Regions from separate parts of the Lentzea flaviverrucosa genome, predicted to be linked through region 2. Evidence: riboswitches for the same ligand, from Rfam matches in the RefSeq annotation. Region 2 holds a riboswitch; each other region holds the start of a gene.
The links. A riboswitch is a leader RNA that binds a small molecule or an ion and turns the genes downstream of it on or off. The one in region 2 is predicted to bind cobalamin.

Region 1 (10,484 bases), on a different contig from region 2:
GCGCTCCTCCATGCCGGTGACCTGGCCGGTCGCCGGGTCGATGGTGAACAGCCTGGTGCCGCCGTCGGCCGTCACCTTCCCGTTGTCCCAGTGGACCTGGGGGGACTCGGCGATCCTGCGGTACAGCGCGGCCTTCTCCTCGTTCGTGGTGAACGGTGAGAGCATCGCGGCCGTGGCGTCCTCCAGCCTTCGCCCCGGCTCGGTGCTCAGCGGCTGTCCGGCGGTCTCCTCCTTGCACGGGGTGCTGGCGCAGAACGACTCCCACAGTGAAGGGTTGCGGGAGTGGTTGGTGAAGTCCTCGACGGGGCGGCGCGCACCCACGACCGGCCGCTGGCCGCCGGTCGGCCTGCGGTAGATCACGACCATCTCGTCGCCGGCGGTGGGCAGCCACACGACGTACTCGAACTCGATCGCCGAGGACGCGTACGGGTCGCCCACTCCCATCACCTGCCAGATGCGGTAGGTGATGCGCTGGTACTTCGCCGCCGGCCGCTGCGCCACCTCCAGCATCGTGGCGGCCTCCTGCAACGAGGCCGCGGGCTTCACCGGCAGCGTCGCGGGCGCGTCCCGCGAGACCGGCCGCAGCAGCACCACGAGCCCGGTGATCATCACCACCGCCACGGCCGCCGCCGCGACGCCCACCCACCGTCGTGAGCGGGACCGCGGCTTCTCGGCGAACAGCTGCTCGCGCAACCGGGCCAGCCGCACGTCGTCGCTCGCCCGCACCGGGTACAGCTCGGCGAGGTCGTCGTCCAGCACGTCACGCATGTTCCACTTCCTTCAGCTTCGCGCGCAGGCGGTGCAGACGGGACCGGGCGGTGCCGGGGTTGAGGTCGAGGGCCTCCGCGGTCTCCTGCACGCTCAGACCGGCCAGCGACACGAGCAGCACCAGGTCGCGGTCGGTCTGGGACATCCGGGCCAGCTCGCGGGCGATCCGGCGCAGGTGCGCGCGGGAGTCGATGCGGGTGACGACCGTGTGCTCCAGCGACTCGGCGACACCGAGGTCGACGCCGTACCGCTCGGAGGTGCGCAGCAGGCGGGTCTCGCGCTTGGCGTGCCCGCGCAACAGGTTCGTGGCGATGCCGTAGAGCCAGCCGACCACACTGCCCTTCTCCGGGTCGTAGCCCTCCTCGCCGCGCATGGCGGCCAGGAAGGTCTCGCTGACGAGGTCGTCGGCCACGTCGGTGCCCACCCGCCGCGCCAGATATCGGTGCAACGGGTGGGCGTGCTCGTCGAACAGCTCCGCGAACATCACGCCCCCAGTTGGCTTCTCGCGGCACCGGTGTTGCAGTGACCTGAATCACAGTGGACGGCCTTTCGATGATGGTCCCATGACCAACTGGACCGTGACGGCCACCGCCGCCGCGCAGTCGCCGCTCACCCGCGAGTACAACGCGGAGATGATCAGCCGCTACTGGGGCCGGCCGACGAACGACGCCGAGATCGACGCGTACGAACGCGACGAGCAGGACCACGACGTGCCGGTGTTCCTCGTCGTGTCGCGCGATGGCAACGATGTCGGCTGTCTGGGCATGCGCTTCCTCGACAACGGTGTCGGTGAGCTGACCCGGATGTTCGTCCGCGCGCCGTTCCGCGGGCAGGGCGCCGCGTCGGCGTTGCTAGCCGCGATGGAGGCCGAGGCGAAGGCGCGCGGCATCACGACGTTGCGGCTCGACACCCGCGAAGATCTCGTGGAGGCGAGGAGTCTCTACGCCAAGCACGGCTACGCGGAGATTGCTCCGTACAACGCAGCCGAGTACTCCGACCACTGGTTCGAGAAACGGCTAACGTCCGCTCGTCCGGTCGCGATGTCCTGAAGGGTCGGGATGACTCGCAGGAGGCATTGAAATGCGGTTGCGTCCACTGGTGATGGCGGTTGCCGTCACCTCGGCACTGGTGGTGACCCCGGCCCAGGCGGCACCCGCCGGCCGGGTCCTGGGGTACGTCGCCAACAACGGCGGCGGGGTGTCGGTGATCGACACGGCCACGAACGCGGTGTCCACGACGATCGCCGACGGCGGCGGCAGTTCGCCGTACATGGCGGCGGTCGCGTTCGACGGAACTCGCGGCTACGTCACGAACTCCGTGCAGAACACGCTGACGGTCATCGACACGCCGACCAACACGGTCGACAAGTCCATTCCCGTCGGGACCCAGCCCGCGGGCGTCGCGGTCGCCCCCGGTGGCGGCTTCGTCTACGTCACCAACTACCTGGGCGGCACGGTGTCCGTGGTCGACACGGCCACGCTGACGGTCACCGCGACCGTCGCGGTCGGCTCGAACGCCGACGGTGTCGTCGTCACGAAGGACGGTTCGGCCGTCTACGTCACGCACGACCTCCCGGGGCCGGGCAAGGTCTCGGTCATCGACACGACGTCCAACACCGTCGTCGCCTCGATCGGCGTCGGCAACGCGGCGACCGCCATCGCGGCCTCGGCGGACGGCAAGCGGATGTACGTGGTCAACAAGGGTTCGGACAGCGTCTCCGCCATCGACGTCGCCTCGCGCACCGTCGTCGGCACCGCGTCCGTCGGCTTCACGCCGCACGGCATCGCGCTGACGCCGAACGGAACCCGCGCGTACGTGACGAACAGCGAGTTCGACTCGGTGTCCGTCGTGGACCTCACGACGATGACCGAACTGCAGAAGATCTTCGTCGGCGACCGCCCGATCAGCGTGGCCCTCACGCCCGACGGTGCGAGCGCCTACGTCACGAACTTCAACAGCAACTCGGTGTCGATCATCGACACGGCGTCCAACGCGGTCACCAGCACCATCGCCGTGGGCCAGCGCCCGGTGGGCATCGCGATCAACTTCGTGCCGCCCGCCACGTCGAAGCTCGTGGGCGGGTCCGCCCAGCTGCAGTTGCGGCTCCTCGGTTTCACGGTCCGCTCGCTCGACGCGACGCTGACCGACAAGCACACCGGGGCGCCGGTCGCCGGCCAGCAGGTCGTCTTCCGCACGGTGAAGGGCAACCCGCTCTGCACCGCGACGACCAACTCGTCCGGCAAGGCCACCTGTGACGCGCAGGTGTCGCTGCTGGTCGGTCTCTCCACGCTGCTGCAAGGCTTCACGGCCTCGTACGCGGGCAACAACGAGCACGGCGGTGCCTCTTCGCACGGGCACATCGCATTGCTCTAGTGGTGTGACAGTGGTGGTGGACCTTCGCTAAGCCGCCATCGGCACGTCGAACCGGAGCGCGTCCACGTAGTCCGCACAGGACTGCCTGGACGCGACTCCGTGGACGACCTGCCAGCCGGCGGGCACCTGCAGCACCGCGGGCCAGATCGAGTACTGGCCCGTCGGGCTGACCAGCACCAGGAACATGGTGTGAGCCTGTGCGAACGGGGAAGTCATGCCCCCAGAGTGACCTGCGACACCTATGGTCCGGCTATCTCCCCGCTCAAGCTCACCCGACCGCGCGGTTCCCGATCTCGGCCCGCGTGTGATTACGTGGTGCCCGTGACTGTGGAACAGGTGGTCCTCCTGGCCGAGGACGGTTCGGCCATCGGCGTCGAGGACAAAGCAGTGGTGCACCACGCGGAAACCCCGCTGCACCTGGCGTTCTCCAGCTACGTCTTCGACTCGGCGGGCAACACCGTGCTCACCCGCCGCGCACTGCACAAGAAGACCTTCCCCGGTCTGTGGACGAACACCTGCTGCGGCCACCCCCTCCCGGAGGAGGACATGGCCCAGGCCGTGCTGCGGCGCCTGCGCGACGAGCTCGGCATGAAGGTCTCCGAACCCGAACTGCTGCTGCCGGCCTTCCGCTACCGCGCGGAGATGGACGGCGTCGTCGAGAACGAGATGTGCCCGGTGTTCCGCGTGCTGTCCGACGACGAGCCGGTCCCCAACCCGGACGAGGTCGACTCGACCGAGCGGGTTCCGTGGAGCGAGTTCGCCGCGAGCGTGCTGGACGGCACGCGCGAGATCTCCCCGTGGTCCCGCCTGCAGGTCGCCGCGCTGGTGGAACTGGGACCCGATCCGCTGGCGTGGCCGGTGGCGGACCGGGCCGGGCTCCCCAAAGCCGTGAGGCTCAGCTCACCACTCCAGTGATCCGCCGTTCTGGTACTCGATGACCCGGGTCTCGAAGAAGTTCTTCTCCTTCTTCAGGTCCATCATCTCCGACATCCACGGGAACGGGTTCTCGGTCGGCTCCCACACCGGCTCCAGGCCGAGCTGTGCGCACCGGCGGTTCGTGATGAACCGCATGTACTGCTCGCACAGCTCGGCGTTGAGGCCGAGGATGCCGTTCGGCATGGTGTCGCGGCCGTAGGCGATCTCCAGCTCACAACCCTCCGCGAGCATGGTCCGCACCTCCTCCTGGAACACGTCGCTCCACAGGTGCGGGTTCTCGATCTTGATCTGGTTGATCGCGTCGATGCCGAAGTTCAGGTGGATCGACTCGTCGCGCAGGATGTACTGGTACTGCTCGGCGATTCCGACCATCTTGTTGCGGCGGCCGAGCGACAGGATCTGCGCGAAACCGGTGTAGAACCACATGCCCTCGAACACCACGTAGAACGCCACGAGGTCCTTGAGGAACGCCTGGTCCGTCTCCGGCGTGCCGGTCCTGAACTCCGGGTCCTCCAGGTGCTGCGTGAACTGCAACGCCCAGGCCGCCTTGTCCGTGATGGACGGGATCTCGCGGTACATGTTGAACAGCTCGCCGTCGTCGAGGCCGAGCGACTCGCAGACGTACTGGAACGTGTGGGTGTGCACGGCCTCCTCGAAGGCCTGCCGCAGCAGGTACTGGCGGCACTCCGGGTTCGTGAGGTGGCGGTACACCGCGAGCACGATGTTGTTGGCCACCAACGACTCGCTGGTCGCGAAGAAGCCCAGGTTGCGCTTGATCATCAGCCGTTCGTCGTCGGTCAGGCCGCCCGAGGAGGGCGCTGTCTTCCAGAGCATGATGTCGGCCTGCATGGAGACCTCGGTCGGCATCCACGCGTTGTTGCAGCCGGCCAGGTACTTCTCCCACGCCCAGTGGTACTTCAGCGGCAGCAGCTGGTTGACGTCGGCGCGACAGTTGATCATCGCCTTGTCGTCGACGGAGACGCGCGCGGCGCCTGCCTCGATCAGGTTCTCGGTCACTGGCAGGCCTCGCACTCGGGGTCGGTGATGGAGCAGCTCGGGTCGACGGCGACGGGGGAGACGGCGTTGAGCTTGCCGTCGGTGCCCTGCAAGGTGGACTTCTCCACGTGCGTCGCGCTCTGCGTGCGCAGGTAGTACGTGGTCTTGAGGCCGCGCAGCCACGCCAGCTGGTAGAGCTCGTCGAGCTTGCGGCCGCTCGGCTGGGAGAGGTACAGGTTCAGCGACTGCGCCTGGTCGATCCACTTCTGCCTGCGTGAACCGGCCTCGACCAGCCACGAGCTGTCGACCTCGAACGCCGTGGCGTACAGGGCCTTCAGGTACGGCGGCACCCGGTCGATCGCGCCGAGGCTGCCGTCGTGCAGCTTGAGGTCCGAGACCATCTGCTCGTCCCACAGCCCGCGCTGCTCGAGAGCCCGCACCAGGCCGGGGTTGACCACGGTGAAGTCACCGGACATGTTCGACTTCACGTACAGGTTGCGGTACAGCGGCTCGATCGACTGGTTCACCCCGGTGATGTTCGCGATGGTCGCGGTCGGCGCGATCGCCATGACGTTCGAGTTCCGCATGCCCTCGCGCGCCATCGCCCTGACCGGCGCCCAGTCCATCGTGGACTCGCGGTTCTGCTCCAGCTCACCCCCGGCGCGCGTGGCGGCCAGGATCTCGACCGAGTCGATCGGCAGGATCCCCTTGCTCCACAAAGATCCCTCGAACGACGCGTAGGCGCCGCGTTCCCGCGCCAGTTCAGCGCTCGCGGAGATCGCGTAGTAGCTGATCTCCTCCATGCTGCGGTCGGCGAACTCGACGGCCTCCTTCGACGCCATCGGCGTGCCGAGCGTGAACAGCGCGTCCTGGAAACCCATCAGCCCCAGGCCCACGGGCCGGTGCTTCAGGTTGGAGTTCCTGGCTTCCGGGATCGTGTAGTAGTTCACGTCGATCACGTTGTCGAGCATGCGCACCGCGGTGCGCACGGTCTTCTCGAGCCGCGCGTGGTCGATGCCGTCCTCTGTCACGTGCCGCGCGAGGTTGACACTGCCGAGGTTGCAGACCGCGACCTCGTCGACGGCGGTGTTCAGGGTGATCTCGGTGCACAGGTTGGACGAGTGCACGACACCGCTGTGCTGCTGCGGCGAACGCAGGTTGCACGGGTCCTTGAACGTGATCCACGGGTGGCCGGTCTCGAACAGCATGGTCAGCATGCGCCGCCACAGGTCGACGGCGGGAAGCCGGCGGAAGACCTTGATCTCGCCGTTGTCGGCCATCTCCTCGTACGCGCGGTACTTCTCGGCGAACTCGCTGCCGAACGCGTCGTGCAGGTCCGGCACCTCGTCGGGGGAGAAGAGCGTCCACTGGCCGTTCGCGCGCACGCGGCGGATGAACTCGTCCGGCACCCAGTTCGCGGTGTTCATGTCGTGCGTGCGGCGGCGTTCGTCGCCGGTGTTCTTGCGCAGGTCGAGGAACTCCTCGACGTCGATGTGCCAGGTCTCCAGGTAGGCGCAGACAGCGCCCTTCCGCTTCCCGCCGTTGTGAGCGAGACCGGCCGTGGTCATGTAGGACTCGTCGGTCTCGACCTTGAGGTCGAACACCGTCGGCACGACTTCGGTCTCCCTCACGTCCCGGACGCGCGAGAACACCATGCCGGCGTGCTCGATCCAGTTGCGCTTGGTGATCGGGCGGCAGCCGACGAGCTCGGCGATGCCTGGGACAGCGGGAACCCGGATGTCGAAAGTCTTGGTCACGCCGGAGAAGCTGATCTGAGTTCCGTTGGAGCGAGTGCCAGTGTGGTTCTGCTCGCGTTCGCGATGCTGCCCTGCGGACGGCACGCCCAGGCGCAACAACTGGTACCGGATGCCTGCCGCCAGCGCGGGGGACGTCGTGGTGAAGTAGACCTCGACGCCGCGGGAGACCCCGCCGTCTGTTTCCAGGAGTCCTTGGAGCAGGTTCCGCGTCTGCGCGTGCGGGAGGTGCGAGAACCGGCGGGCGATGCGCTTGTGACGGTGCTCGTCGTACAGATCGCCGTAGGTGAACGGCAAGGTGGGTTCGCCCGCTCCGAGGATGCGGCCGGTTGTGGAGTCGCGTCGGACCCCTCGGCCGGACGCCCAACAGATCTGGCGGTACGTGCTTTCTTCCCGGCCGTTCTCCCAGTAGTGGATCCCGCGTTCGGAGAGGTAGTGCTGTACGAAATCGAGATGGACGTCCAACTCGGGGTTACCCGACACACCCCACTGGTAGCCATCCTTCGACAGATGCCCGTCACCCAAGAGGATCCCGTACAGCCGCGCGTCGTCGTCAGTCAGATCGTGGACCGGGACGATCTCCTTCGGAACAACCTGGGCAACGTAGTCGCCTTTCTCCAGGTTGCCGGCCTCGATCCACTCCGGCCTGACCTTGTCGTCGGTCAGCCACTTGAGGGTGCGGCTGTTCGCTTGTTCCATCGGAACACCCTTGATGGCGTAGAACGGGTGCCCCGTCGTGACTTTCAGCGTCTCCACGGAGTGCTTGACCTTCACCTCGACCATCGGGTCGGCTTGGTCGTAGAGCATCACATCAGTGACCTCGCGGTAGTTGCCGCTCACACCGAGCACCAGGTCGCCGATCCGGATGTCCTTGATCGCCTTGGCTCCGTCGGCGGTGTAGACGCCGGTCTCCGGTGCGAAGCACTGATTCACGGCTACCGCGGTGTCGTTCGCGACCTTGAGGAACGGCACGACGCCCTGCGACTTGCCGTTGGTGCCCTTGATGTGCGCGCCGATGCCGCGCACCGGGGTCCAGTCGTTGCCGAGACCGCCGGCGAACTTGGAGAGCAGCGCGTTGTTGCTGATGCCGTGGAAGATGGCGGCGAGGTCGTCGTCCACGGTGGTGAGGAAGCACGACGAGAGCTGCGGGCGTGTGGTGCCGGAGTTGAACAGGGTCGGCGTCGAGCACATGAAGTCGAAGCTCGACAGCAGCTCGTAGAACTCGATCGCGCGGGCGTTCCGGTCGTCCTCCTCGAGGGCGAGGCCCATCGCGACGCGCATGAAGAACGCCTGCGGCAGTTCGTAGCGGCGGTCGTCGTGGTGCAGGAAGTAGCGGTCGTAGAGCGTCTGCATGCCCAGGAACTGGAAGTTCAGGTCGCGGGAGGCGTCGAGCGCCGCACCGAGCCTGGTCAGGTCGAAGTCGGCCAGACGCGGGTCGAGCTGGCCCAGCTCGATGCCGTGGCGGACGAACTGCGCGAAGTACTCCGGGTAGCGCTCGGTCATCTCGGCGTGCGACAGGGGGATTCCGCAGGCCTCGGTGCGGAGCTTGTCCAGCAGCAGGCGGGCGCTGACGTAGGAGTAGTCCGGGTCGTGCTCGACCATCGTGCGGGCGGCCATGATCGGCGCGAGTGCGAGCTCGGCGTCGGTGATGCCGTCGTAGAGGGTCCGCTTGGTCTCGGCCAGAACCGCCTCGGCCGACGCGTGGGGCAGGTCGGCGCAGGCTTCGTCGATGACCACTGAAAGGCGGTCGGGCACGCTCTCTCCTCCGAGATCGGCCCGAGGAAACGCGTGCGCGCACCAGCGGTCGACACCACTGGTGCACACAGCCGCCCTCCCTCGGGGCACCGTGTCGTGCGCGCAGGCTTGCGCGCACACCAATGGCAGGTCTTCGGACTCGTGGGCGTACCTCTGGCGCCTACCGGCCGTCGCTTCCCAGGTCTCGCGACCCAGTGCTTCGTTGACGGCTTTCGTTCCCACTCACCGCTGCGGGGCAGTCCCGGACTTTCACCGGGTTCCCTCTTGCCTCACCGGCCCGGTTGAGTCGGGTCGGTGAACCACTAGCGCGGCAGATACTACATGTGGTGGTGGGGTCTTGATCACCACCCAACATGCGCGTGTCGTGGGTTAGGGTCGAGAACGTGGATGATCTTCGGCCTCGGGTCGTCATCGGTGCTCTGGTCAGCGCGGGGCTCGCCTCGGCGTCCCTTTTCGCAGGGACGGCGGCGCCCGTGGCGAGCGGTGTCCTGGCCGTCGCGGCGGTGCTGGTGATGATCACGACCCGGCGATCAGGGTCACCCCGAGAGTGATCATCACGGCGGCGATCAGGCCGTCCAGCACCCGCCACGCGCGGGGCTTCGCGAACAACGGGCTGAGCAGCCGCGCGCCGAACCCGAGCGCGACGAACCAGGTGATGCTCGCCGTCACCGCTCCGACCCCGAACAGCCAGCGGCCGGCCGCGATCGAGCCGAGCAGCACCAGCGTGTCGAGGTACACGTGCGGGTTGAGCCACGTCAGCGCGAGCGCCGTCAGCACGGGCCGGCTGCTCGTCTCCGTTCCCGCGTTGAGCGCCGACGGCCTGAACGCCCTGCGCGCCGCCAGAAACCCGTATCCCAGCAGGAAGATCCCGCCCACGACGGCGGCGACAGTGATGGCCTGCGGGAACTTCTTCACGATCACGCCGAACCCGGCGACGCCCACCGCGACCAGGATCGCGTCCGAAAGCGCGCACACGGCGACGACCTCCACGACCGCCTGCCGGCGAAGTCCTTGGCGCAGCACGAAAGCGTTCTGCGCGCCGATCGCGACGATCAGGGTCATCATGGTGCCGAAGCCGAGCAGCAGGTCAGTCACGAGTTCCACGGTATTTACGCGGTCTTGATGAGGCCAGCTAAAGATTCTTAAGTAGCATTAGTCGCTGTGATGGATCTCGACCTGGTGCGCACGCTGCTCGCGGTCGTCGACGCGGGCACGTTCGACGCGGCCGCCACCGCGCTGCACGTCACTCCTTCCGCTGTCTCGCAACGCATCAAGGCCCTGGAGCAACGGACTGGCCGCGTGCTGCTGGTGCGGGCGCGCCCGGTCCGCCTGACGCCGTCGGGCGAGGTGATCGTCCGTTACGGTCGGCAACTGCTGGCCCTGGACCAGGACCTCGACGCGGCACTGGGCGAGGACGCGGTGGTGCGGGTGCCGATCGCGGTGAACGCCGACTCGCTCGCCACGTGGTTCCTGCCCGCCCTGCAACGGGTGTCACCTGACCTGCGGATCTCCTTCGACCTGCACCGCGAGGACCAGGACCACACGACGGCGTTGCTGCGGCAGGGGCTGGTGATGGCGGCGGTGACGTCCTCGCGCGAGCCGGTGGCGGGCTGCTCGGTGACCAAGCTGGGCGAGATCCGTTATGCGGCAATGGCCTCGTCGTCCTTTGTGGAGCGCTACCGGGACGGCCTGCCGAAGTCGTGGCTCCCGGACGCGCCGGTGGTCGTGTTCGACCGCAACGACGACCTGCAGGACCGCTTCGTGCGCACGCTGACCCGCGGGCGCGGCGCCTCGGATCACCGCCACTACGTGCCGTCGTCCGAGGTGTACGTGCGGGCGATCGTGGCCGGGCTCGGCTGGGGAATGGTGCCGCCGCAACAACTCCAGGACGGTCTCGTCGAC
Region 2 (10,484 bases):
GTGACCTGAAGGCTCGCGCGGAAGCGTTGCGGGGCCTGGGTTCGGCGTACATGGAGGACGGCGACCCGAAGGCGGAGAAGGACCTGCGCGAGGCTCTCGCCCTCATGCGGCAGATCGGCGACCTGCGCGGTGAGGCGTCCGTGTTGGGCCTGCTCGGCATGATCGCGCGCGAACGGCACGACTACGAGGGGTCGCTGGACCACTTCGAACGCGGTGTCGTGCTGATGCGGCAGGCGGGTGCGCCGACGGGGATGGCGGCCGCGCTGCACAACATCGGCATCAACCACGCCCAGCAGGGCCGGACCGAGGAGGCCTTGGCGTACATGGGCGAGGCCGTCGCGTTGATGGAGGAACACGGTGATGTCCGGGCCGCCGCCCTGACGCTGCACAACATCGCTCATGTGCACTTCGACGCGTTCGCCGACGAGGAGTGCCTGGTCCACGCGGACCGGTCGCTGGTCGCCTACCGCGAGTCGGCCGACCGCCGCGGGGAAGCGCTCGCCCTGACCGACTACGCCTACTGGCGTTACGAAATGGGCCATCACGCCGTCGCACGCGAGCTGGCGCGTGAGGCGGCACGGCTGTGCCGGACGTACACGAACCTCCCCGACGACCACGCGGTGCTGGCGTCCATGGAGGACGTGCGAGACCACATCGGACAGGCCGCGTTGCTCGTCTCCCTGTCACTCGACGCCCAGCTGGGCGGAAGACCGGCCGAGGCGCTCGGCCACCTGCGCCGGTGCCTGGTGATCGTGCGGGAGCGCAGCTGGTGGAGCGTGGACCGCGTGCTCGGGCAGCTCTCCGCCGTGCACCTGGCGCTGGGTGACCGGGTCGCCGCCGTCCGGTGCGCGGAGGAGGCGGTGGCCGCGGCCAGGAGCACGCCCCAGCCGCGGGCCGCAGCCTTCGCGGAACAGACCCTCGCTAGAGCGAAAGCCCCAGCGCCACCAACGTGATCACGGCCGCCGCCAGCACGGCGAAGGCCACCCACTGCGCGATCCTGTCCGACGTCCTGCGCATTCCCCTGCTCCCCTCGGTGGTGTCGCCACCGAGGGTCGTGAAGTCCGTCCCCACGCCGTCCCCACCGCGATCACACCGATTCAGGGGAATGCGACCGGGGTATTGCTCCAACGGAGTGCTTGGCTCGCCCGTAAGATTCCGTTAGGGTCGCATTCGCGAGCAATTGGCAGGGTGGCGTGCGTTATCAAAAATCGCCCGAAAATTGATCAGAAATTAGCCACTTGTTCGATTGAAACCATCTCGCTGCTCCGTCCGGGTGGCGCCTTCCACGGCAGGACCAGCCGTTGCTCACCCTGCGGGACGGTGGTGACGGGGACGTGTGCGTGCAGTGGTGCGGGTCGGCCAAAAGGGGCTTGCGAGTCGTGAGAAACGGACCAGTCTTGTCTAATGGCATCGCCGGGATCCGTCCGGCGGACGGTGGTCACGACACGGGGGTGGAACGCACCATGGGTGGTGTCCCTACGTTTCCCCACGGCAGACCGCTGACGTGGGCGGACCTGGAGGCGATGCCTGATGACGGGCACCGTTTCGAACTCGTCGACGGGGTGCTCGTCATGAGCCCCTCACCCCGCCCCGTGCACCAGCGGGTCGTCGCCCGACTGCTGGTGGCGCTGACCGCTGTCTGCCCACCGGAGCTCGAGGTCCTCCCGGCTCCGGTCGACGTCGTGCTCGCCGACGACACGGTCTTCATCCCAGACCTGGTGGTGGGCCGGCGCGAGCAGTTCTCGAAACAGGCGCTCATCGGGCCGCCGGTGCTGGCGGTCGAGGTCCTGTCACCCCGCACGCGGCACGTGGACCTCGAACTCAAGCGGGCGAAGTTCCAGGAAGTCGGCTGCGAGAACTACTGGATGATCGACTACGACCGTCCGTGGCTGCGGTGCCTGCACCTCGAGAACGGCGTCTACGTCGAGCAGGCGCATTCCGAGGGCGAGGAGATCATCGAGCTGCAATTCCCGTTCTCGGTGAAACTCAGCGCCCAGTCCCTCGTGCGCTGAGTGTTCGCCGGGCGGACCGGGTTGGGCTGAACGGGCGACAGAGATCCACGCACGTGTGGATCACGGTTTCACCATCTGGCGCCCCCGTGCGCGGGGCTGGTTGCGTGCAGTGCGTCAGCCCAACGCGCGGAGGTCCAACGCACATGCAGCCGTTCCAGCTGCCGGAGTTCTACACGCCCTACCCGGCCCGGCTGAACCCGAACCTCGAACGCGCCCGCGTCCACACCCGTGCCTGGGCACGCGAGATGGACATGGTCGACGTGCCGCAGCACGGCACCGTCATCTGGACGGAAGAGGACCTGGAGTCGCACGACTACGCGTTGCTCTGCGCGTACACCCACCCAGACTGCGACGGTGAGGTGCTCGACCTCATCACCGACTGGTACGTGTGGGTCTTCTACTTCGACGACCACTTCGTCGAGCTCTACAAGCGCAACCCGGACATCGGGGGCGCGCAGGCCTACCTCGACCGGCTGCCGCTGTTCATGCCGGTCAACGGCGCCATCACGGCCACGCCGGAGAACCCGGTGGAGAAGGGCCTCGCCGACCTCTGGCGCCGCACGGTGCCCACCCACTCGCTCGACTGGCGCGAACGGTTCGCGGCCAACACCAAGCACCTGCTGGACGAGTCGATGTGGGAGCTGCACAACATCAGCGCCCGCAGGCTGTCCAACCCCATCGAGTACGTCGAGATGCGCCGCAAGGTCGGTGGCGCGCCGTGGTCCGCGAACCTCGTCGAGCACGCCGTCGGCCTCGAGGTGCCCGCACGGATCGCCCTGTCACGGCCCATCGGCGTCCTCAGGGACACGTTCAGCGACGCCGTGCACCTGCGCAACGACCTGTTCTCCTACGAACGCGAGGTGCTCGACGAGGGTGAGCTCTCCAACGGCGTGCTGGTGTTCGAGAAGTTCCTCGACCTGCCCACGCAGCAGGCCGCCGAGGCCGTCAACGACCTGCTGACCTCGCGGCTGCACCAGTTCGAGCACACGGCGCTCACCGAGGTGCCGATCCTGCTGGACGAGCACGCCATCGACCCCATCGGGCGCGCTGCCGTCCTGGGCTACGTGAAGGGCCTTCAGGACTGGCAGGCGGGCGGCCACGAGTGGCACCTGCGGTCGTCGCGGTACATGAACAAGGCCCCGAAGCCCCAGTTGGGGATCCTCGGCTCGTACGCCAAGACCATGCCGCAGCGGCTCCGGCAGTTCTCCAGCACGCCGAAGACCGTCGAGCCGTACACGCTGCCGGACTTCGACGTCCCGTTCACGCTGACCCTGTCGCCGCACCTCGACCAGGTGCGCGAGGAGATCGTCGTGTGGGGCCGGGAGATGGGCATCCACAGCGAGGGCATCTGGGACGAGGCCAAGCACCGCGGGTTCGACCTCGCGCTGTGCTCGTCGGGGCTCGACCCGGACGCGACCCCGGCCGAGCTGTTCCTCTCGGCGTGCTGGCTGACCTGGGGCACCTATGCCGACGACGTCTACCCGTGGGTCTTCGGGCGCCTGCGCGACCTGGCCGGCCTGAAGCTGCAGACCGCACGGCTCAAGCAGTGCATGCCGCTGGACATGGTGCCGACCCTGGTGCCGGTCAACGCGACGGAACGCAGCCTGGCCGACCTGTGGCAGAAGACCGCCGGCCCCATGTCTCCCGAGTTCCGCACGACGTTCCGGCAGACCGTGGACGACATGGTCGACGCGTGGGTGTGGGAAGTCGTCAACATCCAGCAGAACCGCATTCCCGACCCGATCGACTACCTGGAGATGAGGCGGTCGACGTTCGGTTCGGAACTGACGACCTCCCTGTCGCGTTTCTCGCATTCGACGACGGTGCCGCCGGAGATCTGGGGAACTCGCGTCATCCAGACCATGGAACGGTCGGCCATGGATTACGCCTGTCTGATGAACGACGTCTTCTCGTACCTGAAGGAGATCCAGTACGAGGGCGAAGTGCACAACATGGTGAGGGTGATCGAGAACTTCCTCGGTGTCTCCCAGTCCCGCGCGTTCGAGGTGACCTACGCGTTGATGGACGCCCGCCTCGGGCAGTTCATCGCCTCGGTCGAGACGCACCTGCCGCAGATGTTCGAGGACTTCTCGCTGGACTCGGCCACACGTGCGTCGCTGACCCGCTACGCCGACGAGCTGAAGGACTGGATCGTCGCGATCCTCAACTGGCACGAGGAGACCAGTCGCTACGGCGAGGACGAGATCCGGACCCCGGTGAGCGTGGGAGCGTTCCACCAGGGGCCGTCGGGCATCGGCACGTCGGCCGCGAAGCTCTTCTCCCGGTAGTCGCGGTCAGGCGCTGACCGCCGACGGTCAGCGGACGGTCAGCGCCTGGCGGCACCTTGTGGGCAACACCGGCTCACAGGGGGCAGCACCATGAAGAACGTCCTGATCTCCGGCGCCGGCATCGGCGGGCCCGCGCTCGCGTACTGGTTGCGCCACCACGGTTTCAGCGTCACCGTCGTGGAACGGGCCCGCGGTCTGCGGCCCGGCGGCCAGGCCATCGACGTGCGCGGCCCGGCGCTGGAGGTCGTCGAGCGCATGGGCCTCGGGGAGAGGCTGCGGTCGTTGAGCACCGGCATGCGCGGCATGAACGTGGTCGACGCCGACGGCAACGAGCTGTTCCGCTCCACCACGCACACCTTGAGCGGCGGCGACCTGGCGAGCGCCGACGTCGAACTGCTGCGCGACGACCTCGCCCAGATGCTGTTCGACGCGGCGGACGGCGTCGAGTACCTTTTCGACGACACCATCACCTCGATCGACGGCACCCGCGTCACGTTCGAGAAGGCCGCCCCGCGCGACTTCGACGTCGTCGTCGGGGCGGACGGCCTGCACTCCCACGTCCGCAAGCTCGTGTTCGGGCCTGAGTCGCGGTTCATCAGCCACCTCGGCATGAACCTCGCCGTCTTCACCGCGCCGAACTTCCTCGGTCTCGACCACTGGCAGACGTTCCAGCAGGGCGGGGTCGTCGGCGGCGGGATCATGAGCGCCCGGTTGAACGCGGAATGCCGTGTGTACATGGGTTTCCACGGCGAGGTGTCGTTCGACCACCGCGACGTCGACGCCCAGCGCCGGCTGCTCGCCGAGAAGTTCGACGGCGCGGGCTGGGTGTGGCCGACCGCCCTGAAGCACATGTGGGAGGCGCCGGACTTCCACTTCGACTCGATGAGCCAGATCCGGATGGACTCGTGGTCGCGCGGCACCGTCGTGCTGCTCGGCGACGCCGGGTACTGCGGGTCGCCGATGTCCGGGCAGGGCACCAGCATGGCGCTGGTCGGCGCGTACGTGCTGGCCGGTGAGCTCGCGAAGGACCCGTCGGCCGCCTTCCAGCGCTACGAGGAGCTCCTGCGGCCGTACGTGACCGCGAACCAGGACATGGCGCTGCGGAACGTGGAGACCGGCGGGGCGCCGGGTGACGACTTCGCCGAGATCGTGAACAGCCTCAGCCTCCCCGGCTACTGACCGGCCGGCGGAGGTGATGATCAATGGCTCAGCTCACAGCCATTTGACTCGAATTGATCCCTCCCGCACGATCCATGGTTGACAACAGCATCCGCACGCCGCGGGGGAAGCCGGTGGAACTCCGGCACTGACCCGCAACGGTGATAGTCCGACTGCCCGTGGCGTGCGGTAGCTCCACCGACCCGTCGAGGACAGCGGGCATGGGAGGCGCAGTGATCAGGAGATCCGCGTTGGTCGCCTTGGTGGCGACCGCGCTGGTGGCGACACCCCAGGCACAGGCGGCGGAACCTTCGCCGGGAACGTGGCTGGTCAGCCAGTTCAGCGAGGGCGATCGGCTGCTCCGCTTCCCCGCAGACCCCAGCTCCGGTGATCCCGGGCTGACGGCGGACGGCGTCTACGCGCTGGCCGCGGCCGGTGTGGGCAGGTCGACCGCGGTGAAGGCCTCCGCGTGGCTGGCCGAGCCGGCGCAGCTGCAGACGTTCGCCGGGGACGGCGAGGCCGAGTCGTACGTCGGCGGCCTCACGAAGCTCGCGCTGGTCGCGCAGGCGCTGGGGCAGGATCCCACGGCCTACGGCGGTGCCGACCTGCTCGGACGGCTCGTGGCGTTGCAGGACGACACCGGCCGGTACCGCGACAGGACGGATCCGGCGTACGAGCAGACCAACGCCTTCACCCAGGCGCTCGCGATCATCGTGCTGCACCGGGCGGGCAAAGACGTGTCCGCCGCGGTGGAGTTCCAGGCGTCCACGGCCTGTCCCGACGGCGGGTTCCCGATCGCGTTCGGCCTGCCGGCGTGCAAGTCCGATGTGGACGGAACCGCGATGGTGCTGCAGGCACTGCTCGCGGCCGGCGAGAAGGACAAGTCCGCCGCGGCCGTCGAGTGGCTGGTGAAGCAGCAGCAGGCGGACGGCGGGTTCCAGGCCATGGAGCCGCCGACGAACGCCAACACCACCGGCCTCGCGGTCGGCGCACTGCTCGCCGGTGGCCGCAAGGCCGCCGCGGACAAGGCCGTGGCATACCTGAAGACGTTGCAGATCGGCTGCACCGGACCTGCCGACCAGCGCGGCGCGATCGCTTTCGACAGCACGGGTTTTGACGCTGGAACGGTCGTGCGCGCGACCACGCAGGGCATGCTCGGGCTCGCCCGCGTGAGCCTCGCCGAGGTGTCCGCGTCGTCTGCGACCCCCGGTGTGCCGCCGATCGACTGCACCACGACCACCACAACACCACCTCCGGCCACCACCACGCCGGTGGCACCCGCTCCCGGCGGTCCCGCCGAAGCACCGGCCGATCCGCCGCTCGCCGTCACCGGACCCGACCAGGCCGTGCCGCTGACCCTGTTCGGTTCTTTCGCGGTGCTGGCCGGCGCCGTCCTCCTGCTCGTCTCCCGTCGTCGGAAGGGTGGTGCGTGATGCGCCGCATGCTCGCCGTTCTCGCGCTGGTCGCGAGTTCGTTCGTGGTCACGTCTGCCGCCTCCGCCGCGTCCTGCGCCAACGTCAAGGTCGTGGTGGACTTCACCTCGTTCGGCGGCGGCGTCCAGACGGCCTGCACCACGGTCGACCCGAGTTCGGGCATCGTGGCTTTGCAGAACGTGAAGTTCGTGGTCGGGTACGTGCCTCGCCAGCCCGGTTTCGTGTGCACGATCAACGCGCTGCCGAACCCGTGCAACGGCGCCCCGACCACCGCGTACTGGTCGTACTGGCACGGCACGCCCGGCGGCACCTGGACCTACAGCAGCTCGGGCGCCGGCAGCTACAACCCGGCTCCCGGCACCGTCGAGGGCTGGTCCTTCGGCGCGGGCACCGCACCGAGCACCACCCCGTGAAGAGGCTCTTCCTCGCGCTGGCACTGGTAGCCGCGTTCGTACCGGTGCCGGCGTTCGCGGCCGGTTGTGACGGCGTGACCGTCGTCGTGGACTACCGCGGCCTCGGCGGCGGCGTGCAGCAGGGCTGCGCGCCGGGCACCCCGGCCTCCGGTGTCGCGGCACTGACCGCGGCCGGTTTCGGCTACACCTACGCGTCGCGGCAGGCCGGTTTCGTCTGCCGCATCGGCGGAAGGCCGGGCACGGACGCCGACAAGTGCGTCAACGCCTCGCCCGCCACCGCGTACTGGTCGTACTGGCACGCACCGGCGGGTGGCTCCTGGTCGTACAGCAACCAGGGCGCCGCGACCTACGTGCCGGCCCGTGGAACCGTGGAGGGGTGGGCGTTCGGCGCCGGTGAGCAGCCCGGCATCGCACCGCCCGCCGCCCCGGCCCCGCCCGCACCGCGGCAACCGGCACCTCCGCAGCCACCGGCCGGGCAACCTCCTGCGCAGCGACCGCCGGCCGTGACCACGACGGCGACGACCACCGCGCCGCCGGCCTCTTCTTCCGCTGCCACACCGTCTTCCCCGGAGTCGGCACCACCGTCGTCGACGACGGCGTCATCGGTGGAGACTTCGGTTCCCGCGGTGGCGGAGAAGGCGCAGCAGGTGGAGGAGAAGTCCGGCCCGAGCTGGTTGTGGACCCTGCTGGGAGTGCTGGTGATCGCGGCACTCGTGGTGGCGGGGTTGCTCGTCGCACGGCGTCGCCGCGCCGCGGAAGACGCGTAGGGCCGGTGGGGTGAAGCTGCACTCCGGTGCGTGGTGGCTGTGGGCCCTCGGGCTCGCCACCGCGGCCAGCCGCACGACCAACCCGTTGCTGCTGGGCCTGGTCCTGGCCGTGGCGGGCGTGGTCGTCGTGACCTGCCGTGCGAACACGCCGTGGGCCGGCACCTACGGCGTGTTCCTCAAGTTCGGTCTGCTGATCATCGGCCTGCGCGTCCTTCTGCACGCGTTCCTGGGCGGCGTCACCGGTCCGACCGTGCTGTTCACGCTGCCGCAGGTCCCGCTGCCGGACTGGGCCCAGGGCATCCGCGTCGGCGGCCCGGTCAGCGCGGAGGGCCTGGTTTTCGCGCTGTACCAGGGATTGCTCCTCGCGACGATCCTCAGCTGCGTCGGCGCCGCCAACGCCCTCGCGAACCCCAGGAGGTTGCTGCGGTCGTTGCCGGCCGCGTTGTACGAGGTGAGCGTCGCCGTCGTGGTGGCGCTGACCGTGGCGCCGCAGCTGGTCGCGTCCGCACGGTCGGTGCGCAGGGCGCGGCAGCTCAGGGGTGACACGGCCAGGGGAGCGCGGGCGATCCGCACGATGCTGGTGCCGGTGCTGGAGGACGCGCTCGACCGGTCGCTGGTGCTGGCCGCCTCTATGGACTCGCGCGGCTACGGGCGCACGGCCGGTATCTCGCGCAAGGACCGGGTGCTCACCGGGACGTTGGTGCTGGCAGGGCTGTTCGGGCTCTGCATCGGCACGTACGGGTTGCTGGCGGGTGCCTGCACGGGCTGGCCGTTGCTCGCACTAGGTGGCGTGCTGGCGATCGCGGGCCTGCGGGTCGGCGCGCGCCGGGTGCCGCGCACGCGGTACCGGCCGGACCGGTGGTCGCCCACCGCGATCGGGGTGGCGGCGAGCGGGATGGCGGGGGCGGTCGTGCTGGTGTTCTCGGCCGATCCGGCGCTGTCACCGTCGACGGTTCCCCTGCAGGTGCCGGAACTGCCGCTGGTTCCCGCGCTGGGAGTGCTCCTGGCGCTGGCGCCCGTGGTGATCGCGAGGGAGACATGATCAGGTTCGAGGACGTCACGATCACCTACACCGGGCAGCCGGTGCTCGCGGACATCTGCGTGGAGATCCCCGAAGGCGAGCTGTGCCTCGTCGTCGGCCGCACCGGTTCCGGCAAGTCGACCTTTCTGCGCGCGATCAACGGCCTCGTCCCGCACTTCAGCGGCGGCACGCTCGCCGGACGCGTCCTGGTCGACGGCCGCGACACCGCCACGCACCCGCCGCGCGAACTGGCGGACGTGGTCGGGTTCGTCGGCCAGGACCCGGTGGCGGGCTTCGTCGCGGACAACGTCGAGGACGAGCTCGCCTATTCGATGGAGTCACTGGGTCTCACGAACGACGTCATGCGCAAGCGCGTCGAGGAGACCCTCGACCTGCTGGGCCTCGCCGCCCTCCGCGACCGTCCACTCGCGACACTGAGCGGCGGTCAGCAGCAACGGGTCGCGATCGGCGCCGCGCTCACCGCGCACCCGCGGGTCCTCGTCCTCGACGAACCCACCTCGGCGCTCGACCCCGGCGCCGCCGAGGACGTTCTCGCTGCCGTGCAAAGACTTGTGCACGACCTCGGCATGACCGTCGTGATCGCCGAACACCGCCTCGAACGCGTGGCGCAGTACGCGGACCGCGCGCTCCTGCTGCCGCAGGGCAAGATCGGGGACGTCGGCGAGATCCTCGCGGCGGCTCCGGTCGCGCCACCGGTCGTCCGGCTCGCACAGTTCGCCGGCTGGGAGCCGGTGCCGGTCTCGGTCCGCGACGCGCGCCGCCGTGCCGCACCCCTGCGCGCCCGGCTCCCCGAGCCCGAGGTCGAAACCGTGGCGAAGACCAGCCCGGTCCTCGAAGCACGCGAAGTCGTTGTCCGGTACGGAGATGTCCAGGCCGTGCGCGGCGTGACGCTCGACGTCGGCAAGGGTGAACGCGTCGCGCTCATGGGGCGCAACGGTTCCGGCAAGTCGTCGCTGCTCTGGGCGGTGCAGGGCAGCGGCAAACGCACGTCCGGCACCGTGGCCGTCGCGGGCGCCGACCCGAAAACGCTGAAGCCCGCCGAACGACGGCAGGCCGTGGCGCTGGTGCCGCAGCAGCCGTCCGACCTGCTCTACCTCGAAACGGTCGCGCAGGAGTGCGCCCAGGCCGACTCCGAGACCGGGCAACCCGCCGGAACGTGCCGGGAACTGCTGCAGGGCCTGGCCTCCGTGCCGCCGGACGCCCACCCGCGCGACCTGTCCGAAGGCCAGCGGCTCGCGCTGGTGCTCGCGGTGGTGCTGACCGGAGCCCCGGACGTCCTGCTGCTCGACGAACCGACGCGCGGCCTCGACTACCCGGCCAAGGAGGCGCTCGCCCAGGTCCTCAAGAACCTGCCGGGCACCACCGTCCTGG
Region 3 (10,484 bases), on a different contig from region 2:
TGGTTGGATACCGCCGGGGCGTGAAGACGACGCCCTGGGGCGTCACGATCGTCTGCGACGAGCCGATGATCAGCAGGCAGCGCATGTCGATCGTCGCCGGGTCGAGGTCGCCGAGCGTGAGGACGCGGATCTCCTCCTCCGGGCCGCCGACGTCGCGTCCGACGACGATCGGGGTGTCCTGGCCGCGGTGCTTCAGCAGCAGGTCGCGCATGTCCGCCACCTGGTGCGTGCGGGCCTTGGACGCCGGGTTGTAGATCGCGATGACCAGGTCGGCCTTGGCGGTGGCTTCGAGGCGTTCGGCGATGACGTCCCACGGCTTGAGCCTGTCGCTCAGGGAGATCACCGCGTAGTCGTGGCCGAGTGGCGCGCCTGCCTTGGCCGCGACGGCGTTCGCCGCCGTGACGCCGGGGATGACGCGGACCGGCACGTCCTGGGTCTCCGCGGCGACCTCCAGCACGGCGGTGGCCATCGCGAACACGCCCGGATCTCCCGACGACACGACCGCGACCCGTGAGCCCTTGCGAGCGAGGTCCAAGGCGAAGGCCGCGCGTTCGGACTCCACCTGGTTGTGCGAGGAGTGCCGCTTCTGGCCGGGCCGTTCGGGAACCCGGTTGAGGTAGGTGCTGTAACCGACCAGCTCGTCGGCGGCCTCGAGCTCCTGACGGGCCTCCGGCGTCAGCCACGCACGGTCCCCGGGACCGAGGCCGACGACGACGACCTCTCCCTTCGGCTTGGCGGGCCGGGACTGGCTCGGGAGCACGGCGATGGAGAAGTACGGGACGGTCGAGGGGTCGACGTCGGCCAGCGGCGACATCTTCTGCCGGCTGGTCGTGGCGCGCTCGACGTACCAGGCGCCGTCGAGCCGCCCGGCCGTCTCCAGCGCCTCGCGGACGTTGCCGAAAGTGCGGCCCAGCTTGAGGATCGCGGCGCAGTCGGTGTCGGCGAGGCGGGCCGCGAGCTCGGCGGGCGGCAGCGTGCCGGGCAGGATCGTGAGCACCTCGTCGCGTTCCACCAGCGGCGTGCCGAGGACGGCCGACGCGCCGCTCACCGACGTCACGCCCGGGACGACCTCCCACTCGTAGCGGTCGGCGAGACGTTTGTGCATGTGCATGTAGGAGCCGTAGAAGAACGGGTCTCCCGCCGCCAGCACGACGACGTCGCGTCCGGCGTCGAGGTGCGCGGCCAGCTTGGCGGCGGCCTCCTCGTAGAAGGCGTCGATCTCGCCCTGGTAGTCGTCCGTGTCCTCGGTCGTGACCGGGTAGACGAGCTGTTCCAGTACTTGGCCTTCGCGGAAGTACGGCGCCGCGATGGTCTTGGCGACCGACTTGCCGTGCCGGGCGCTGTGGAACGCCACCACGTCGGCTTCGCTGATGAGTCGCGCGGCCTTGACCGTCACGAGTTCCGGGTCGCCGGGACCCAGGCCGACGCCGTAGAGCTTGCCCGTCATTCCTCTTCGCTCGCAATCGCGTTGATAGCCGCCGCCGTCATGGCACTGCCGCCGCGCCGGCCGCGCACCACCAGGAGCTCCAGATCCGTTGCGGCCAAAGCTTCCTTGGACTCCGCCGCCCCGATGAACCCGACCGGGATGCCGAGAACGGCGGCGGGCCGCGGTGCTCCGGCGGCGATCAGGTCGAGGAGGTGGAACAACGCCGTGGGGGCGTTGCCGATCGCGATCACCGCGCCGTCGAACCGGTCGGCGAGCAACTCCAGAGCCGCGGCGCTGCGGGTGTTGCCGATCTCCTGCGCCCGCGCGGGAGTGCGCGGATCCTGGAGGTAGCACAGGACCTCGTTGTCCTTCGGCAACCGGCGGCGGGTCACGCCGGACGCGACCATGTTGGCGTCGCACAGGATCGGAGCGCCCGCACGCAACGCCGCGCGGGCGTCGCGCACGACGTTCGGGGAGAACGCGACGTCGTCCGGCAAGTCGGTCATGCCGCACGCGTGGATCATGCGGACGACGACTTTCGCGACGTCGCCGGGGAACCTGGTGAGGTCCGACTCCGCGCGGATGGTGGCGAAGGACTGGCGGTAGATCTCCGCGCCGTCCCGGATGTACTGCGTCACCTGATCTCCTCGTAGCCGTCGCCGGTCGCGACGAACTCGATCACATCGCCGGCGGGACGACCGCACCGGCGGGCACAGCCCGACCAGTGCACCGCGCCGGGCCTGTCGGACCTGCTCCCTAGAATTGAAATTGGGGGTACCCGGCCTGGCGCGTGTGTGTGGTGCGGCGCATCGGTCCGTGCGGGCGAATCGTTCCGTGCGGGCGCATGGGCCTGTGCGGGCGCATCGACCCAAGCATGACCATCGACCCAAGCGCGCACATCGGCCCGCACGTCGGAGAGCGACTTCGCGCAGCCGGGACGGCCGGTGCAGGCGCTGACGCCGTGCCAGGGGGAGGCGGGGTCGGTGATCAGGCCGGTGACGTCGGTGCCGGCGGGCACGACCAGACCGCGCCACGGCGTCAGGCGGAGCGCGACGCCGGGGAGCTGGGAGGCGTCCAACCGGCCCAGCGGAACACCTGGCGTCAAAGGTGAAGGTGCGACAGGCGTCACAACGGGGGTGAACGCGGCACCGGACGAGACGCCGAAGTGCGCGGTGATCTTTCGCACACCGCCGTCCACTTCGGACAGGCGCCAGGCGGGTCCGCGCATCGACTGGAACAGGCGGGCGGCGGTCACCACGGCGTCCACCGGGTCGGACACGCGGACTCCTGTATCGGTACCGGAGAGCAGGAGCACATCGCCGACGAGGCCGAGGTCGCCGCCCAGCCCGCTCACCGAAGCGCCGACCGTGACCAGGAAACGCCCTGGTAGCGAGGCCAGCTCGGGGTCCGCGCACAGGGCTGTGTCCAGCGCGTCGACCAGGTCCTGGTTGTCGTCCAGGGGCGCCGCGATGATGTTGCGGATGCGCTCGTGCGACCAGGAGGGCAGCAGGCCCGCCGCACGCAACCGCTCACCCAGCTCCACGCCGTCCGCGAGCCCTCTGATCTGGAGGTTCGCGCGCGAGGTCAGCTCGATCGAGCCGTTGCCCAGTTCGGCGGCGGCGAGCCGGACCACGTCCCACTGAGCAGCGGAAAGAGTGCCGCCGGGCACCCGGATGCGCGCCAGCCCGCCGTCGGCCGCGGCGTGCAGCTCGACGGCGCCGGGGCAGGCGTCCGGGTGACTACGCATAGGTCGGACTGTAACCCGCCGGTTAGGGTGAGCCCGAACGACGAAGCGCAGGAGGAAGCCGGTGTGAATCCGGCGCGGTCCCGCCACTGTGACCAGCGAACACCGCTGGGAGTCAGGAACTCCGCTTCGCCAGTCACCCGCACTTTGGGGCGAGGACCCCACGAGGGATGGAGCCTGCGTGATCCTGCTGCTGTCGACTTCCGACACCGACCTGCTGTCGGCGCGTGCGAGCGGTGCCGACTACCGGCTCGGCAACCCCGCCCGGCTCACCGTCGACGACCTGCCCGCACTGGTGGACGGCGCCGACCTCGTCCTCGTGCGCATCCTCGGCGGCCGCCGGATGTGGGAGGAGGGCCTCGACTGGCTGCTGGCCGGGGGCCTGCCCGTGGTGGTGCTCGGCGGTGAGCAGCAGCCCGACGCGGCGCTGATGGAGCTCTCCACGGTGCCCGGTGGCGTCTGCGCGGAGGCGCACCTCTACCTCGCGCACGGCGGCCCGGCGAACCTCACCGAGCTGCACAAGTTCCTGTCCGACACCGTGCTGCTGACCGGCCACGGCTTCGAGGCACCCGCCGCCACTCCCTCGTGGGGTGTGCTGGAACGGGAGACCCGGCCGGAGGAGGGCCCGACGGTCGCGGTGCTCTACTACCGCGCGCACCACGTCGCCGGGAACACGGCCTTCGTGCACGCCCTGTGCGACGCGATCGAGGCCAAGGGCGGCAGGCCGCTGCCGGTGTACTGCTCCTCGCTGCGCACCGCCGAACCCGAGCTGCTCGACACGCTGCGCGAGGCCGACGCGCTGGTCGTGACGGTGCTCGCGGCCGGTGGCACGAACCCCGCCAAGGCGTCCGCCGGTGGCGACGACGAAGCGTGGGACGTCGGCGCGCTGGCCGCGCTCGACGTGCCGATCCTGCAGGGCCTGTGCCTCACGTCGAGCCGCGAGTCCTGGGACTCCAACGACGACGGACTGTCTCCTTTGGACACCGCGACCCAGGTCGCGATCCCCGAGTTCGACGGCCGGATCATCACGGTTCCGTTCTCCTTCAAGGAGATCGACGCCGACGGCCTCACGGTCTACGTCGCCGACCCGGAACGGGCGCTGCGCGTCGCGGGCATCGCGGTCCGGCACGGCCGTCTGCGCCACATCCCGGTCGCGGAACGCAAGGTCGTCGTGATGCTGTCGGCGTACCCGACGAAGCACTCCCGCATCGGCAACGCGGTCGGGCTCGACACGCCCGCGTCGACCGTCCGGCTGCTGAAGGCCATGCAGGAGCACGGTTACGACATCGGCGACGAGCTGCCGGGCGTCCAGGAGCTCGACGGCGACAAGCTGATCCACGCGCTGATCGCCGCCGGTGGCCAGGACGCCGACTGGCTGACGCAGGAGCAGTTCGAGAGCAACCCGATCCGCATCGCGGCGGCCGACTACCGCGAGTTCCACGAGACGCTGCCCGACGAGTTCCGCGAGTCGATGCGCGAGCACTGGGGTGAGGCGCCGGGCTCGTTGTTCGTCGACTTCTCGAAGTCGAAGGACGGCGAGATCGTGCTGGCCGCGCTGCGGTCCGGCAACGTCGCGGTGATCGTCCAGCCGCCGCGCGGGTTCGGCGAGAACCCGATCGCGATCTACCACGACCCCGATCTGCCGCCGTCGCACCACTACCTCGCGGCGTACCGGTGGATCGAGTCGAACTTCGGCGCCGACGCCGTCGTGCACGTCGGCAAGCACGGCAACCTGGAGTGGTTGCCGGGCAAGACGGTCGGCATGTCGGCGTCCTGCGGCACGGACGCGGCGCTCGGCGACCTGCCGCTGATCTACCCGTTCCTCGTCAACGACCCCGGCGAGGGCACGCAGGCGAAGCGGCGTGCGCACGCCACGCTGGTCGACCACCTCGTGCCGCCGATGGCCCGCGCCGACAGCTACGGCGACATCGCGCGCCTGGAGCAGCTGCTCGACGAGTACGGGAACATCTCCGCGATGGACCCGGCCAAGGTGCCGGCGATCCGCGCGCAGATCTGGACGCTGATCAAGGCCGCGAAGCTCGACCACGACCTGGGACTCGACGACCGGCCCCACGACGCGGAGTTCGACGAGTTCATCCTGCACGTCGACGGCTGGCTGTGCGAGGTCAAGGACGTCCAGATCCGCGACGGCCTGCACATCCTCGGTGAGGCTCCCACGGGCTCCGTCCGCGTCAACCTCGTGCTGGCGATGTTGCAGGCGCGGCAGATGTGGGGCGGTCAGGTCGCCGCGCTGCCCGGCCTGCGCGAGGCCCTCGGGCTCACGACCACGGGCCGTGAAGACGTCGACGTGGTGGAGGAGCAGGCTCGCGTGCTCGTCCAGGCGATGGAGGACGCGGGCTGGGACCGTTCCGCCGCAGCGGGTCTGCACGAGTCCGAGGACGTGCGGAGGATCCTGGAGTTCGCGGCGGACGAGGTCGTGCCCCGGCTCGCGCGCACCACGGACGAGATGACGAACGTCCTGCACGCGCTGGACGGCGGCTACATCCCGGCCGGCCCGTCCGGTTCTCCGTTGCGCGGCCTGGTGAACGTGCTGCCGACCGGCCGCAACTTCTACTCGGTCGACCCGAAGGCCATCCCGTCGCGCCTGGCGTGGGAGACCGGCCAGGCGATGGCCGACTCGCTGCTGGAGCGCTACCGCACCGAGAACGACGGTGAGTGGCCGCCGTCGGTGGGCCTGTCGGTCTGGGGCACGTCCGCGATGCGCACCGCCGGCGACGACATCGCCGAGGTGTTCTCGCTGCTCGGCGTCCGGCCGGTGTGGGACGACCAGTCGCGCCGCGTCACCGGTCTCGAAGTGATCCCGTTGCAGGAGCTGGACCGGCCGCGCATCGACGTCACGGTCCGGATCTCCGGCTTCTTCCGCGACGCCTTCCCGCACGTCGTGTCCATGTTGGACGATGCCGTGCAGCTGGTGGCCGCGCTGGACGAGCCCGCGGAGCACAACTTCGTGCGGGCGCACATGCTCAAGGACCTGGAGGAGCACGGCGACCAGCGCCGGGCCACGTTGCGCGTCTTCGGTTCCAAGCCGGGTGCGTACGGCGCGGGCGTGCTGCCGTTGATCGACAGCCGCAACTGGCGCGACTCGTCCGACATCGCCGAGGTCTACGCGGTGTGGGGCGGCTACGCGTACGGCCGCGGGGTCGACGGTGTGGCGGCGCGGGCGGACATGGAGTCGGCGTACCGGCGGATCGCGGTGGCGGCCAAGAACATCGACACCCGCGAGCACGACATCGCCGACTCGGACGACTACTTCCAGTACCACGGCGGCATGGTCACGATGGTGAAGGCGTTGACGGGCAAGGCACCCGCCGCGTACGTCGGTGACAGCACGCGCCCCGAGGCCGTCCGCACGCGCACGCTGACCGAGGAAACTTCACGGATCTTCCGGGCCCGCGTGGTGAACCCGCGCTGGATCGGTGCGATGCGCAACCACGGGTACAAGGGCGCGTTCGAGCTGCAGGCGACGGTCGAGTACCTGTTCGGCTACGACGCCACGACCGGCGTCGTCGCGGACTGGATGTACGAGAAGCTGACCGAGAGCTACGTGCTCGACCCGGAGACCCGGAAGTTCCTGCAGACATCGAACCCGTGGGCGTTGCACGGCATCGCCGAGCGCCTGCTGGAGGCGGCCGAGCGCAAGATGTGGGAGCACCCGGAGGAGTCCACTTTGGACGCACTGCGGGCGGCCTACCTGGAGACCGAGGGCGACCTCGAGGACGGCGTCTGATCGACCCGGACGCAGCACTGACCCGGTGACGGATCGAGGCGAGCGGACGCACCGCTCACCCCGATCCCGTCCAGCAGGCCGCTGACCAGGCACAGGTTCATCCCGCACACCAGCTGCGTGTGCCGGTGCGCCAGGCTGTGGAACGGGCAGTTGCCCAGCAGGATCGAGCCGCCGTCCTCCCGCGGTTCGAAACCGAAGCCCGCCAACGCTTCCACCACGCCGTCTGGAGCCTGCGCCGCGAGATCCGCGCCCCACTCGTAGGCGCGCCGGTTCAGGACCTCGCGCGCCGGTTCGCCCGTGCTCTCGGCTTCCACCAACGCGTCCGTGAGCAGATGGCTCGCGGCCTCGTACCGCCGGTCGGGCAGCGATACCTCGATCTGTTCCTCCGACCGCCGGTAGAGCTTCGCCGGCCGACCGGCCCCAGGCCCGCTGCGCCCTGTCCGCCGCTGGTGCACCACTGTGAGAAGGCCCATCTCGACCAGCTTGTCGAGGTGGAACGCGGCCGTCGTGCGGGCCAGTTCGACGGCCTGCGCCGCCTCGTCCTTGCTGATGGGAGAGGTCTGGCGCACCACGAAGTCGTAGAGCCTGCGGCGGGTCGGTTCGTCGAGGGCCGCTACGGCGGCGACGGGGTCGGCCATCTCTAAAACCTACTCTTGTTGACTAAATTCGGCCACCGGATCTACCGTGGCGGCATGGACGTCGAAGCGGCGCAGCAGGCGGTCACGGACCTGCTCAAGGCGCTGGGCAAGGACCCTTACTCGGTGCATCTCGCCGACACCCCGCGCCGCGTCGCTGAGGCGTACGCGGAGATGCTGACCCCGCGCGCCTTCACCATGACGACGTTCCCCAACGACGAGGGCTACGACGAGCTCGTTCTCGCGCGCAGCATTCCCGTGCAGTCGTTGTGCGAGCACCACATGCTGCCGTTCCACGGCGTCGCGCACGTCGGATACCTGCCGGGCGAACGGATCCTGGGCCTGTCGAAGCTCGCGCGCGTCGTCGAGATGTTCGCGCGCGACCTCCAGGTGCAGGAACGGCTCACCAAGCAGGTCGCCGACTGGCTGCAGGACCGGTTGCAGCCCTTGGGGGTCGGTGTCGTGATCGAGGCCGAGCACATGTGCATGGCGCACAGGGGAGTGCGGGTCAGCGGCTCCAGCACGGTCACGTCGGCGTTGAAGGGCGTGCTGCGGACGAACCCCGCGTCACGTCAGGAGTTCTTCGCCCTCGTTCACGCGGCCTGAACGGGCCCGAACACGTAGGAGCCGGCGGCGTCGGGGTCGTCGCCCGCCCAGAACTCGGCCCACAGCGTGGTGAACTCGTTGCGCGACAACCTGCCGTCGCCGTCGAGGTCCAGCCTGGCGAAGTCGGTCGCCTCCGCGTGGCCGAGCCAGGCCTCGATCATCATCCGGTACTCCGCCTCGGAGACGTAGTCATCGCTGTCCGAGTCCACGGCGCCGAACATCGCATCCGCGGTCCCGAGCACCGGCTCGATGTTGTCCGGCAGCACGTCCACGACGTTCAGCACGTCGTCCAGGGTCACCTGGTCAGCGCCTCCCGCGGCCGACTGCAGAGTGGTCCACCAGCCCAGCATCACCTGCGTCAGCAGTTTCTCGTCGCTGCCGCGCAACGCCGCCCAGCGCTGGGCGAGCAGCTCGAAGTCCTCCTTGTTCAGGCAGCCGTTGCCGTCGGAGTCCATCGCGTCGAAGACCAGGTCCACCTTGCTGCGCTGAAAGTCGCTCGCCATGCGCAGGACGATAGGCCGAATGCCGCAACGGAAGCCATCGGCCGAATGGGTCCGAACCAGTGCCGTGGTGTGAAATCCCGCCGAGATTTCACGCCACGGCACTAGTCCACGAACAGAGCATCCGCCAGGTGCAAACGGCCTGACACGCCCAGCTTCCGGTAGATGCCGGAGAGCACCCCCTCGACCGCGGTCGGAGCCATGAGCAGCGTCGATGCGATCTCGTCGTCCGAACGGCCACGCGCCGCCAGTTCCGCCACCTGGTGCTCCGTCGGGGTGAGCGCGGTCGGCCCGGTCTGCCGCATCCGCCGAGGTCCGGCGCTCGTCGCCACCAGTTCGGAGTAAGCGCGCGCGGCCATCGCGGCCGATCCGCACTTCTGCGCCAGGTCGACGGCGTCACGCAGGCACGTCCGCGCGAACGCCGTGTCGCCCTGACGCCGCCCCACGACGCCGAGGTCCACCAACGCGCGTGCCAGCTCCAGTCGGGCGGGGGAGGCCCGCAGCACCCGTACGGCCTCTTCCAGCAACGTCCGTCCGGCCGTTCCCGCGGTCACCCGGCCCTCCGCGCGCAACGCCATGCCCAACGCTCTCGGCGCGCCCCAGACGCGGGCGAGCGCCACCTCTTCCTGGGCGAGGTCGCGGGCCCGTTCGCCGTCGCCCATCGCCGCGCAGGCCAGTGCCGCTCCGGAACGCCACGACAGGGCCGCCGGGTTGCGGTACGGCCAGGCGGCGCAGTGCCGTCCGGCGGCCAGGAACGCTTCCAGGGCATCGTGATCGTCGCCTCGCGCGGTCAGCACGCGGCCGCGCACGGTCAGCACGCCGCCGAACGACCACGTGCGCCGGGCCTCGTCCGTCGAGGCTTCGGCGATCACCGCCGCGGCCTCGTCGAGACGGCCCTCCTCGAGCAGGATGTCGGCGAGCAGCGCGGCGTGCCAGGTGGAGACGGCGTGCCAGCGCCGGTCCTGCCGCAGGTGGTCGGCCGCCACCTCCAGGTCGGCGCGGGCGGAGGTGAGGTCTCCCTTGCGGCGCTGGACGTTCGCGCGCATCACGTTCGTCAGCGCGCGCAACGCCGGTGCCTGCGCCCGGTCGACCTCGTCCAGCACGGCCAGTGCCTCGTCCAGCGAGTCGGCCAGGTTCAGCGTCATCGCGGACGTCAGCGCGGCGAGAACACCGTCCGGCGAGACGAGCCGGACCGCCTCGGTGGCGCTGATGTCCCCGACCATCACGTGGTGCAGCACTCCTGCTGGCGTGTCGAGCGAGACGGCCGACGGCACGGCCTCCTGCCACACCAGCCCGTGCACCGCCAGATGTGCTCGTGCGGAAGCGGATTCGCGCGACAGGACCGCCGGGATCTCGGCGGGACTGCCTTCGGCGTGCAGGGCGTAGGACAACGCGATCGCGGACTCGGTGTCGTCCACATCGGACTGGAACGCCTCGCGCAACCGGGCCGTCGCGCCGGGCAGGTCGCCGACCAGTTCGGCGATCCCCAGCAGCCGCAACGCCCGGGACGGGTTCGCCACCGGTTCGCGCAACGCCCGCCACAGCAACCGCGCGGCACCGGCCGTGTCGCCGTGGTTCACCGCCTCCTGCGCGGCCCGGTCGAGCACCTCGCCCGCCCACGGTTCCAGGCCCGGCGAGGTCTCCAGCAGGTGGTCGGCCACCGCCCGGTCCGAGGCGCCGTGCGTCCGCAACGAGCGTGCGGCCCGCAGGTGCAGCTCGGCCCGTGCCGCGGCGGGCATGTCGCCGAGCACCGCGGGCCCGGCCACGCCGAGCAGTTCGACGGTGTGGACGGCCTCGGCGAGCTCCACCGGGCTCAGCCGCGTCA

Region 1: another riboswitch for cobalamin. It lies ahead of DFR72_RS47200 (ribonucleoside-diphosphate reductase subunit alpha); the one in region 2 lies ahead of DFR72_RS28850 (prenyltransferase/squalene oxidase repeat-containing protein).
Region 3: another riboswitch for cobalamin. It lies ahead of cobN (cobaltochelatase subunit CobN); the one in region 2 lies ahead of DFR72_RS28850 (prenyltransferase/squalene oxidase repeat-containing protein).

The regions. Positions count from the first base shown of each region.
Region 1 covers NZ_QQAU01000012.1:130,222-140,705, reverse strand. The annotation lists gene DFR72_RS31640 (hypothetical protein) at 1-768, opposite strand, end outside; gene DFR72_RS31635 (RNA polymerase sigma factor) at 761-1,252, opposite strand; gene DFR72_RS31630 (GNAT family N-acetyltransferase) at 1,332-1,817, shown strand; gene DFR72_RS31625 (YVTN family beta-propeller repeat protein) at 1,849-3,141, shown strand; gene DFR72_RS31620 (MbtH family protein) at 3,169-3,357, opposite strand; gene idi (isopentenyl-diphosphate Delta-isomerase) at 3,469-4,056, shown strand; gene DFR72_RS31610 (ribonucleotide-diphosphate reductase subunit beta) at 4,042-5,037, opposite strand; gene DFR72_RS47200 (ribonucleoside-diphosphate reductase subunit alpha) at 5,091-8,582, opposite strand; cobalamin riboswitch at 8,690-8,901, opposite strand; gene DFR72_RS31600 (LysE/ArgO family amino acid transporter) at 9,099-9,647, opposite strand; gene DFR72_RS31595 (LysR family transcriptional regulator ArgP) at 9,747-10,484, shown strand, end outside.
Region 2 covers NZ_QQAU01000010.1:168,386-178,869, reverse strand. The annotation lists gene DFR72_RS28870 (AfsR/SARP family transcriptional regulator) at 1-953, shown strand, start outside; gene DFR72_RS45750 (hypothetical protein) at 922-1,071, opposite strand; gene DFR72_RS28865 (Uma2 family endonuclease) at 1,464-2,012, shown strand; gene DFR72_RS28860 (terpene synthase family protein) at 2,156-4,300, shown strand; gene DFR72_RS28855 (FAD-dependent monooxygenase) at 4,391-5,479, shown strand; adenosylcobalamin-variant (AdoCbl-variant) riboswitch at 5,574-5,645, shown strand; gene DFR72_RS28850 (prenyltransferase/squalene oxidase repeat-containing protein) at 5,680-6,891, shown strand; gene DFR72_RS28845 (hypothetical protein) at 6,891-7,304, shown strand; gene DFR72_RS46445 (hypothetical protein) at 7,301-8,071, shown strand; gene DFR72_RS28835 (CbiQ family ECF transporter T component) at 8,082-9,113, shown strand; gene DFR72_RS28830 (ABC transporter ATP-binding protein) at 9,110-10,484, shown strand, end outside.
Region 3 covers NZ_QQAU01000019.1:166,651-177,134, forward strand. The annotation lists gene DFR72_RS40960 (cobalt-precorrin-6A reductase) at 1-24, shown strand, start outside; gene DFR72_RS40965 (precorrin-2 C(20)-methyltransferase) at 1-1,447, opposite strand, end outside; gene DFR72_RS40970 (precorrin-8X methylmutase) at 1,444-2,064, opposite strand; gene DFR72_RS40975 (hypothetical protein) at 2,061-3,173, opposite strand; cobalamin riboswitch at 3,182-3,316, shown strand; gene cobN (cobaltochelatase subunit CobN) at 3,352-6,918, shown strand; gene DFR72_RS40985 (helix-turn-helix transcriptional regulator) at 6,879-7,556, opposite strand; gene folE (GTP cyclohydrolase I FolE) at 7,611-8,159, shown strand; gene DFR72_RS40995 (EF-hand domain-containing protein) at 8,147-8,662, opposite strand; gene DFR72_RS41000 (helix-turn-helix transcriptional regulator) at 8,764-10,484, opposite strand, start outside.